DNA from 2 places in the Nocardioides sp. NPDC004968 genome. Region 1 is predicted to be linked to the other one. Evidence: riboswitches for the same ligand, from Rfam matches in the RefSeq annotation. Region 1 holds a riboswitch; the other holds the start of a gene.
The links. A riboswitch is a leader RNA that binds a small molecule or an ion and turns the genes downstream of it on or off. The one in region 1 is predicted to bind cobalamin.
Positions count from the first base shown of each region.

Region 2: another riboswitch for cobalamin. It lies ahead of ABZU72_RS19660 (ABC transporter substrate-binding protein); the one in region 1 lies ahead of ABZU72_RS27670 (nitrite reductase).

Region 1 covers NZ_JBEXJF010000056.1:16,277-19,675, forward strand. The annotation lists gene cobJ (precorrin-3B C(17)-methyltransferase) at 1-354, opposite strand, end outside; gene ABZU72_RS27665 (precorrin-8X methylmutase) at 351-1,004, opposite strand; partial or broken gene ABZU72_RS27670 (nitrite reductase) at 1,650-1,838, opposite strand; cobalamin riboswitch at 1,894-2,099, opposite strand; gene ABZU72_RS27675 (ABC transporter substrate-binding protein) at 2,203-3,369, shown strand; gene ABZU72_RS27680 (ion transporter) at 3,355-3,399, opposite strand, start outside.
Region 2 covers NZ_JBEXJF010000023.1:57,491-60,889, forward strand. The annotation lists gene ABZU72_RS19650 (ABC transporter ATP-binding protein) at 1-121, opposite strand, end outside; gene ABZU72_RS19655 (iron chelate uptake ABC transporter family permease subunit) at 118-1,131, opposite strand; gene ABZU72_RS19660 (ABC transporter substrate-binding protein) at 1,131-2,171, opposite strand; cobalamin riboswitch at 2,225-2,412, opposite strand; gene ABZU72_RS19665 (NAD(P)H-dependent oxidoreductase) at 2,441-3,139, opposite strand; gene ABZU72_RS19670 (sugar ABC transporter ATP-binding protein) at 3,318-3,399, shown strand, end outside.

The sequences.
Region 1 (3,399 bases):
GGAGCCGTAGAAGAGCGGGTCGCCCTCGGCGAGCAGGACCACGTCGCGGCCGGCGTCGAGGTGAGCGGAGAGCCGGACCGCGCAGGACTCGTAGAACTCGGCCATCGCCCCGACATAGCCGCCCGGGTGCGAGGTGGTGCCGGTGGTGACCGGGTAGCGCAGCTCCTCCTCGATCGCCTCCGCAGGGATCAGCGAGGACGCGATCCGGCGAGCGTGCGACTGCTTGCGCACCCCGGCGTGGTAGGCGATCACCGGGGCCGCGCCGATCAGCCGGGCGGCCTTGAGGGTGATCAGCTCGGGATCGCCGGGACCGATGCCGACAACGGTGAACCGCCCGCGTACATCCGTGCTCATTCCTGCTCCTGGGCGAGTGCGTTGAGGGCGGAGGAGGTCATCGCGGAGCCGCCGCGGCGGCCCCGGACGGTGACGAAGGGGATGTCGATCCCGTGCTCGTCGGCGAAGGCGGCCAGCGCCTCCTTGGACTCGGCCGCGCCGATGAAGCCGACCGGGCAGCCGACGATCGCCGCCGGCCGCGGACCGCCGTCGAGGATCATCTCGAGCAGGTGGAAGAGGGCCGTCGGGGCGTTGCCGATGGCGACCACCGCACCCTCGAGGTAGGGCTCCCACAGCGACAGCGCGGCGGCGGTACGGGTCGTCGCCCACTCCCGGGCGAGCGCCGGGACCCGGTCGTCGCCGAGCATGCAGAGCACCTCGTTGTCGCGCGGGAGCCGGCTGCGGGTGACCCCGGTGGCGACCATCGTCGCGTCGCACAGGATCGGCGCCCCGGCCTCCAGCGCGCCCCTAGCGGCCTTCACCAGATCGGGGTGGATGACCAGGTCGGAGGCGAGGTCGACCTGCCCGCTGCCGTGAATCATCCGCACCGCGAGCCGCTCGGCGTCGGCGGGCACGGCGGAGAGGTCGGCCTCGCGCCGGATGGTCGCGAAGGAGTCGACGTAGATCGCCGGCCCCTGGTCGATGTAGTCGTAGCGCCGAGGAGGGCGCACCTGCGGCGAAGGCACGAGTACGCCGCGCCACGGCGTCACCACCACCGCCGGCGCCCGCTCCGCAAGAGCCGAGACCGCGGCCCGGTCCAGGGCTCCGTCCGGGGCGGCGACGTGCTCGCCACCGGGCACCTGCCCGAAGCCGAGCTCCTCGGCCTCGGCCGGGACCCGATCGTCGGCCGCGACCGGCTCGACCATCGGTGCGTCCAGCTCGGCGACGTGCCAGGGCGCGGACGGCCCCTCGCCGCGTACGTCCAAGAAGCGCGAGGCGAGCGCGACCAGCCGGGACGCGGCCTCGGTGAGCGGTACGACGGGCCCCCACGAGTCACCGACCCGGAGCTGACCCTCGACGGCGGAGAGCGCCACCAGCCCGAGGTCGCACTCCCGCGAGACCAGGTCGCCGCGACCGTCGTCGAGCACGAAGAGGAACCGCCCCGGCAGCGCGGCCAGCCGCGGCGAGGCGCACAGCAGCCGGTCCAGCGACGCCGCGACGCCGCGCAGGTCGGCGCGGCCCCCGGCGAGCCCGGTCTGCGGAGAGACCATCACGTTGCGTACGAGCTCGTGGGTCTGCGCCGGAACCAGACCGGTCGCCTTCAGCGCGGTGAGCACCTCGCCGGGCAGCCCGCCGTCGAGACTCGGCAGGCCGCGCACCTGCAGGTTGGCGCGACCGGTGAGATAGATCCGCCCGTCGCCGTAGGTCTCCGCCACGGAGATCAGCGAGAGCAGCGCGGCGGACGAGACGGACCCGCCGATCAGGCGCAGCCGCACCAGCAGGCCGTCCTCGGCCGCCCATGGACGACCGACTCCGGGGCACCGGTCGGTTCGGACTCGCGCCATCAGGACACCTGCTCTGCGTCATGTGCCCTTGCGCGGGGCACGTGGTGACCTGGCGGCGGGCGCCGCCAGAGCCAGCAGGTCTTCGGACTCGGAATCGATCGGAACGGAGCGCCTTCCCGGAGCCAGGCTCCAGTGGCTGCCCTCCCCGGAAGGAGGGCGTGCCCCGCCCGTCATCCTCACCGCTGCGCGTCAGTCCCGGACTTTCACCGGGTTCCCTGACCCCATCAGGCATGGAGTACGACTGGCAGGGCGAGACTACCGACTTGCGGACACGGCGCCGAATTGCTCACCGCCCGGCCGCGGTCTGTGCCAGTGTTCGGCTACTCGAAATCTCCCGAGGCCACCCCCACAGATGGAGTCTCCCGTGACAGGCTCGGCTCGCCGGCAACGCTTCGTTCTCGCGCCCATCCCGGCGCTCGCGCTCGGTTTGACAGCCTGCGCCACGACCTCGGAGGCGAAGGTCTCGATCGGTCTGGTGGTGCCGACCTCCGGCGTCCACAAGTCGATCGGCACCGACATGTCACGAGGCTTCGACCTCTACCTCGACCAGCACGGCGGGAAGCTCGGCGGCCGGCTGATCGACGTCGTCGACGCCGACGAGGGCGACCGGGCCGAGACCGGCGTCGCCGCGGTGACCAGGCTGATCCAGGACGACGAGGTCCAGGCGGTCGTCGGGTTGGTGAGCTCGGAGACGGCGCTCGCGGCCAAGGACGTCGCGAACAACAGCGAGACGCCGCTGATCGTGACCGGCGCCGGCGCCGACCAGCTCACCGACGGCTCCGACTACCTGTGGCGTACGTCCTCCACCAACTCTGACATCGGCGGCGCCCTCGGGAAGGCGGTCGCCCAGGAGACCGACCGAGGCACGGCGTACGTCATCGGCTCCGACGACGCGGCCGGTCACGAGTTCTCCGACAGCTTCATGATCGCCCTGGAGGCGGCTGGCAGCAGCGTGGCGGGTCAGAGCTACACCCCGGCCGGCGTGACCGAGGAGTGGTCGGGCCTCTTCGACAAGGCGAAGGACTCGGGCGCGGACGCGATCTTCGCCGCCTATGCCGGCAAGGAGGCGGAGGCGTTCGTGAGGCAGTACCGCGAGTCCGGGCTGGCCAAGAGCACCAGACTCTACGGCCCGGGCTTCCTCACCGAGGGCGACGTGCTGTCCGCGCTGGGCAGCACCGCGTCCGGCGTACGCACCGCGCTGCACTACAGCGATGCGATGGACTCGCTGATGAACGACGCCTTCGTGAAGGACTACCGCAAGGCGTACGACGCCACCCCGACGGTCTACTCGGTGCAGGCCTACGACGCCGCGGCCGCGCTCGACAAGGCGCTCGACCTCTCCGACGACGTCAACCGCAACGAGATCGCCGACTCCCTCGGCTCGGTCGGCACCATCGTCAGCCCCCGCGGGAACTGGACCTTCGACCCGAACCACAACCCCGACCAGCCCTACTTCCTGCGGGTGGTCAAGGGCACCGCCGACGGCCCCCGCAACGTGGTCCTGCAGGAGATCACCTCAGCGGGCAGCTGAGTCCAGATCTGAGTCCGACCGCAGCTCCGC
Region 2 (3,399 bases), on a different contig from region 1:
CGGAACCGTTGGGACCGAGCAGTCCGACGGTGGTGCCGTCCTCGACCTGCAGGGACACCTCGTCGACGACGAGCCGGCCACGGGGAGCCCATCGGACCCGGCCGGCCTCGAGCGCGGTCATCGTCGCGCCCTCAGCAGCACCAGCGCGAAGGCCGGCACCCCGACCAGCGCGGTCGCCACCCCGACCGGAAGCTCCTCGGGGTCGATCACCGTCCGGGCCGCGGTGTCGACCCAGATCAGGAAGATCGCGCCGAGCAGCGCGGTGGCCGGGAGCAGCAGCCGGTGCCCGGCGCCGACCAGCGCGCGGGCGAAGTGGGGCAGGACCAGACCGACGAAGCCGATCGCTCCGGACGTGGAGACGATGACGGCCGTCATCAGCGCCGTGAGCACGAGGAGCACGGCCCGGATGCGCGTGACGTCGACGCCGAGCGAAGCCGCCGCGTCGTTGCCGAACGCGAACGCGTCCAGCCACCCGGCGCCCGCGACGCAGCAGAGCAGCCCGCCGAGCACGATCACCCCGCAGACGAGTACGTCGGTCCAGCTCGCCGAGGAGAGCGACCCGAGCAGCCAGAAGAGCACTCCGCGCGTCTGCTCGGCGTCGGCCGCGGTGAACACGATGAACGAGGTGAGTGCCGAGAAGAGCTGGGTGGCGGCGATGCCGGCCAGCACGAGCCGGTCGGTGGTGCCGCCGGCGAGCGAGGCCAGCAGCAGCACGAGCGCGAACGAGACGAGCGCGCCCGCGAACGCCCCGGTGGAGAGACCGATCGCGCCCGAGCCGACGCCGAGCACGACGACCGCGACCGCCCCGGTGGAGGCTCCAGAGGAGATCCCGAGCACGAACGGGTCGGCGAGCGGGTTGCGCAGCAGCGACTGCAGGATCACTCCGCAGATCGCCAGTCCGGCTCCGCAGATCCCGGCCAGCAACGTACGCGGCAGCCGCAGGTCCCACACGATGCTCTGTTGGAGCAGAGTGAGGTCGGAGAGCCCGAGCCCGGCCCTGTCGGCGACGACGCCGTAGACGTCGGCGACGCTCAGGTCGGAGGGCCCAACGGTGATGGCGCCTGCGACCGAGGCCAGCACCACCAGCGGCGCCACCAGCAGGACGCCGGCGCGGGGGAGGCGTACGGGCATCAGCGGAGGTCGAGGTCGGCCAGCTGGTCCGCGACGTTCTCGACCGCGTAGACGGTGCGGATCGAGGGGTTGAGCTCGGCTCCGGAGAGCGTCACGAAGCGATCGTTCCGGACTGCGTCCATCCGGGCGGTGACCGGGTTGCTCTTCAGGTAGTCGATCTTGGCGCGTGCGGTCTCGGCGGTCTGGCTCTTGCGGGTCAGGTCGCCGAGGACGATGACATCGGGGTTGCGCTCGGCGACGGTCTCCCAGTTGATCTGCGGCCACTCGTCGGTGGTGTCGTCGAAGACGTTCTCGATGCCGAGGGTGCGGCCGATGATCCCCGGGCCGCCGCAGCAGCCGGCCAGATAGGGCGACTCGGAGTTGGCGAACCAGTACATCGCGCTCACCTCGCCCTTTGGCGCCTCGGTCCGGGCGGTCTCCAGCCGCTTCGACAGGTCGGCGACGAGCTCCTCGCCCCGCTCGGGGACGCCGAAGATCCGCGCCAGGTCGGTGATCTCCTGGAAGATCGTGTCGATCTCGAGGGCGTCGTGGCGGGTGCCGTCGTCATCGCCCTCGTTGTCCTTGAGACACTCGGCGGGGGAGAGGTAGGAGCCGACGCCGAGCTTCTCCAGGTCCTCGGGCGTGGTCACCCCGCCCTCGCCCAGCGTGCTGATGAATGAGGCCGTGACGAAGTCCGGCTCGGCCTCCAGGACGCGCTCGTAGGAGGGCGCGTTCTCGGCCATCCGGGGCACGTCCTTGTTGTCCGCGGCCAGCGAGTCGAGCACCGGGTCGGTCCAGGTCGCAGTTCCGGCCATCCGGTCGGCCAGTCCGAGCGAGAGCAGGATCTCCGTGGAGCCCTGGTTGAGCGAGACGACGCGCTCGGGCGGTGCCTCGAGGGTGATCTCGCGCCCGCAGTTGGTCAGGGTGAGCGGGAAGCCGGTGGTGTCGGCGGCCGCCTGCTGTGCGCCGGAGGGCTGGTCGGCGGCGCAGCCGGCCAGTGCGGAGCAGAGCACCAGGACGGTGCTCGCGGTGAACGTTCGGATGGTGCGGGAGAGGTGCACGTCGGTCCTCGAGCTGGTCGCGGGCTGGTGCGCGTCGCCCGTCCTGACCGGCAGCGGTCTGCTGCAGGGCCAGCAGGTCTTCGGACTCGGGATCGACCGGCGCGAGACGCCTTCCCAGGCCCGAGGGCCCAGTGGCACAGTGTCCCGTCCGTCACCCACACCGCTGCGCGTCAGTCCCGGACTCTCACCGGGTTCCCGTGCCGGGACTACGTCCCAAGCGGCTGGCTCCAAGACCGTAGCAGGGGGCCCCGCCCCCGTGGGGGACGACCTCAGCCCTCGCGATGGGCGCTCAGCCCGTCCTCCCCGGGCGCGACCGAGTCGTGGAGTCTGATCGTGTGGTCGTAGTGCTCCTCGGCCATCGGCCGGTAGTCGATCCGCGGCTCCGTCATCACGCCCTCGAGACGTACGCTCAGGTCGGCCTCGATCCGCGCCATGACCTGGGCGTCGATGGTGTCGGTGTCGGTGATCAGGTGCGGGCGCAGCGGGTCCATCCCGGTGTACCAGAACGTGCCGTGCAGAAGGGGCCACAGGACGTCCTCGATGTCGCCGCTGATCCCGCGCGGGCCCAGCGTCGCGGCCCGGTCACCGGCGGTGACGATCGTCAGCGCGCGCTTGCCGACCAGACCACCCTTGCCGTACTTGAGCGGCTTGCCGGTCTCCGGATCCGGTACGTCGAAGGCGAACCCCGACTCGAAGACCCGGTCGATCCAGCCCTTGAGGATGGCCGGCACCGAATACCACCACAGCGGGAACTGCACGACCAGCAGATCGGCCTCCCGCAGCCGGTCCTGGTGGCGGCGTACGTCGGCCTCGCCCCGCTCCACCAGAAGTGGATTGAAACCTTCTCGATAGAGGTCGATCTCGTCGACGCTCCAGCCGGCGGCGCCGAGCGTGTTCGCGCCGACCTCGCGCAACCGTCCGTTGAGTGATGACGCGTGCGGATGTGCCCATACCCAGAGTGCGTGCATGGGTCTCTGAACGCCGTCTGACGCGGCGGGATTCCCGCCCGGATGCGGGCGGGCGCCGACGCGGTCTGATGACAAAGTCCGGATCTCGCTCAAATTAGCGGCCTCAGAGTGTTGACGTATGTGATTGCCATCACTAGCGTAAACCAGGCTTGAAACCTTTCAATTCGAGGAGCTGCCCATGCCGGACACACCCGCCGCACTGGAGCTGCGGGACGTGGCCAAGTCGTTCGGCCCCGTACGCGCCCTCCGGTCCGGAAGCC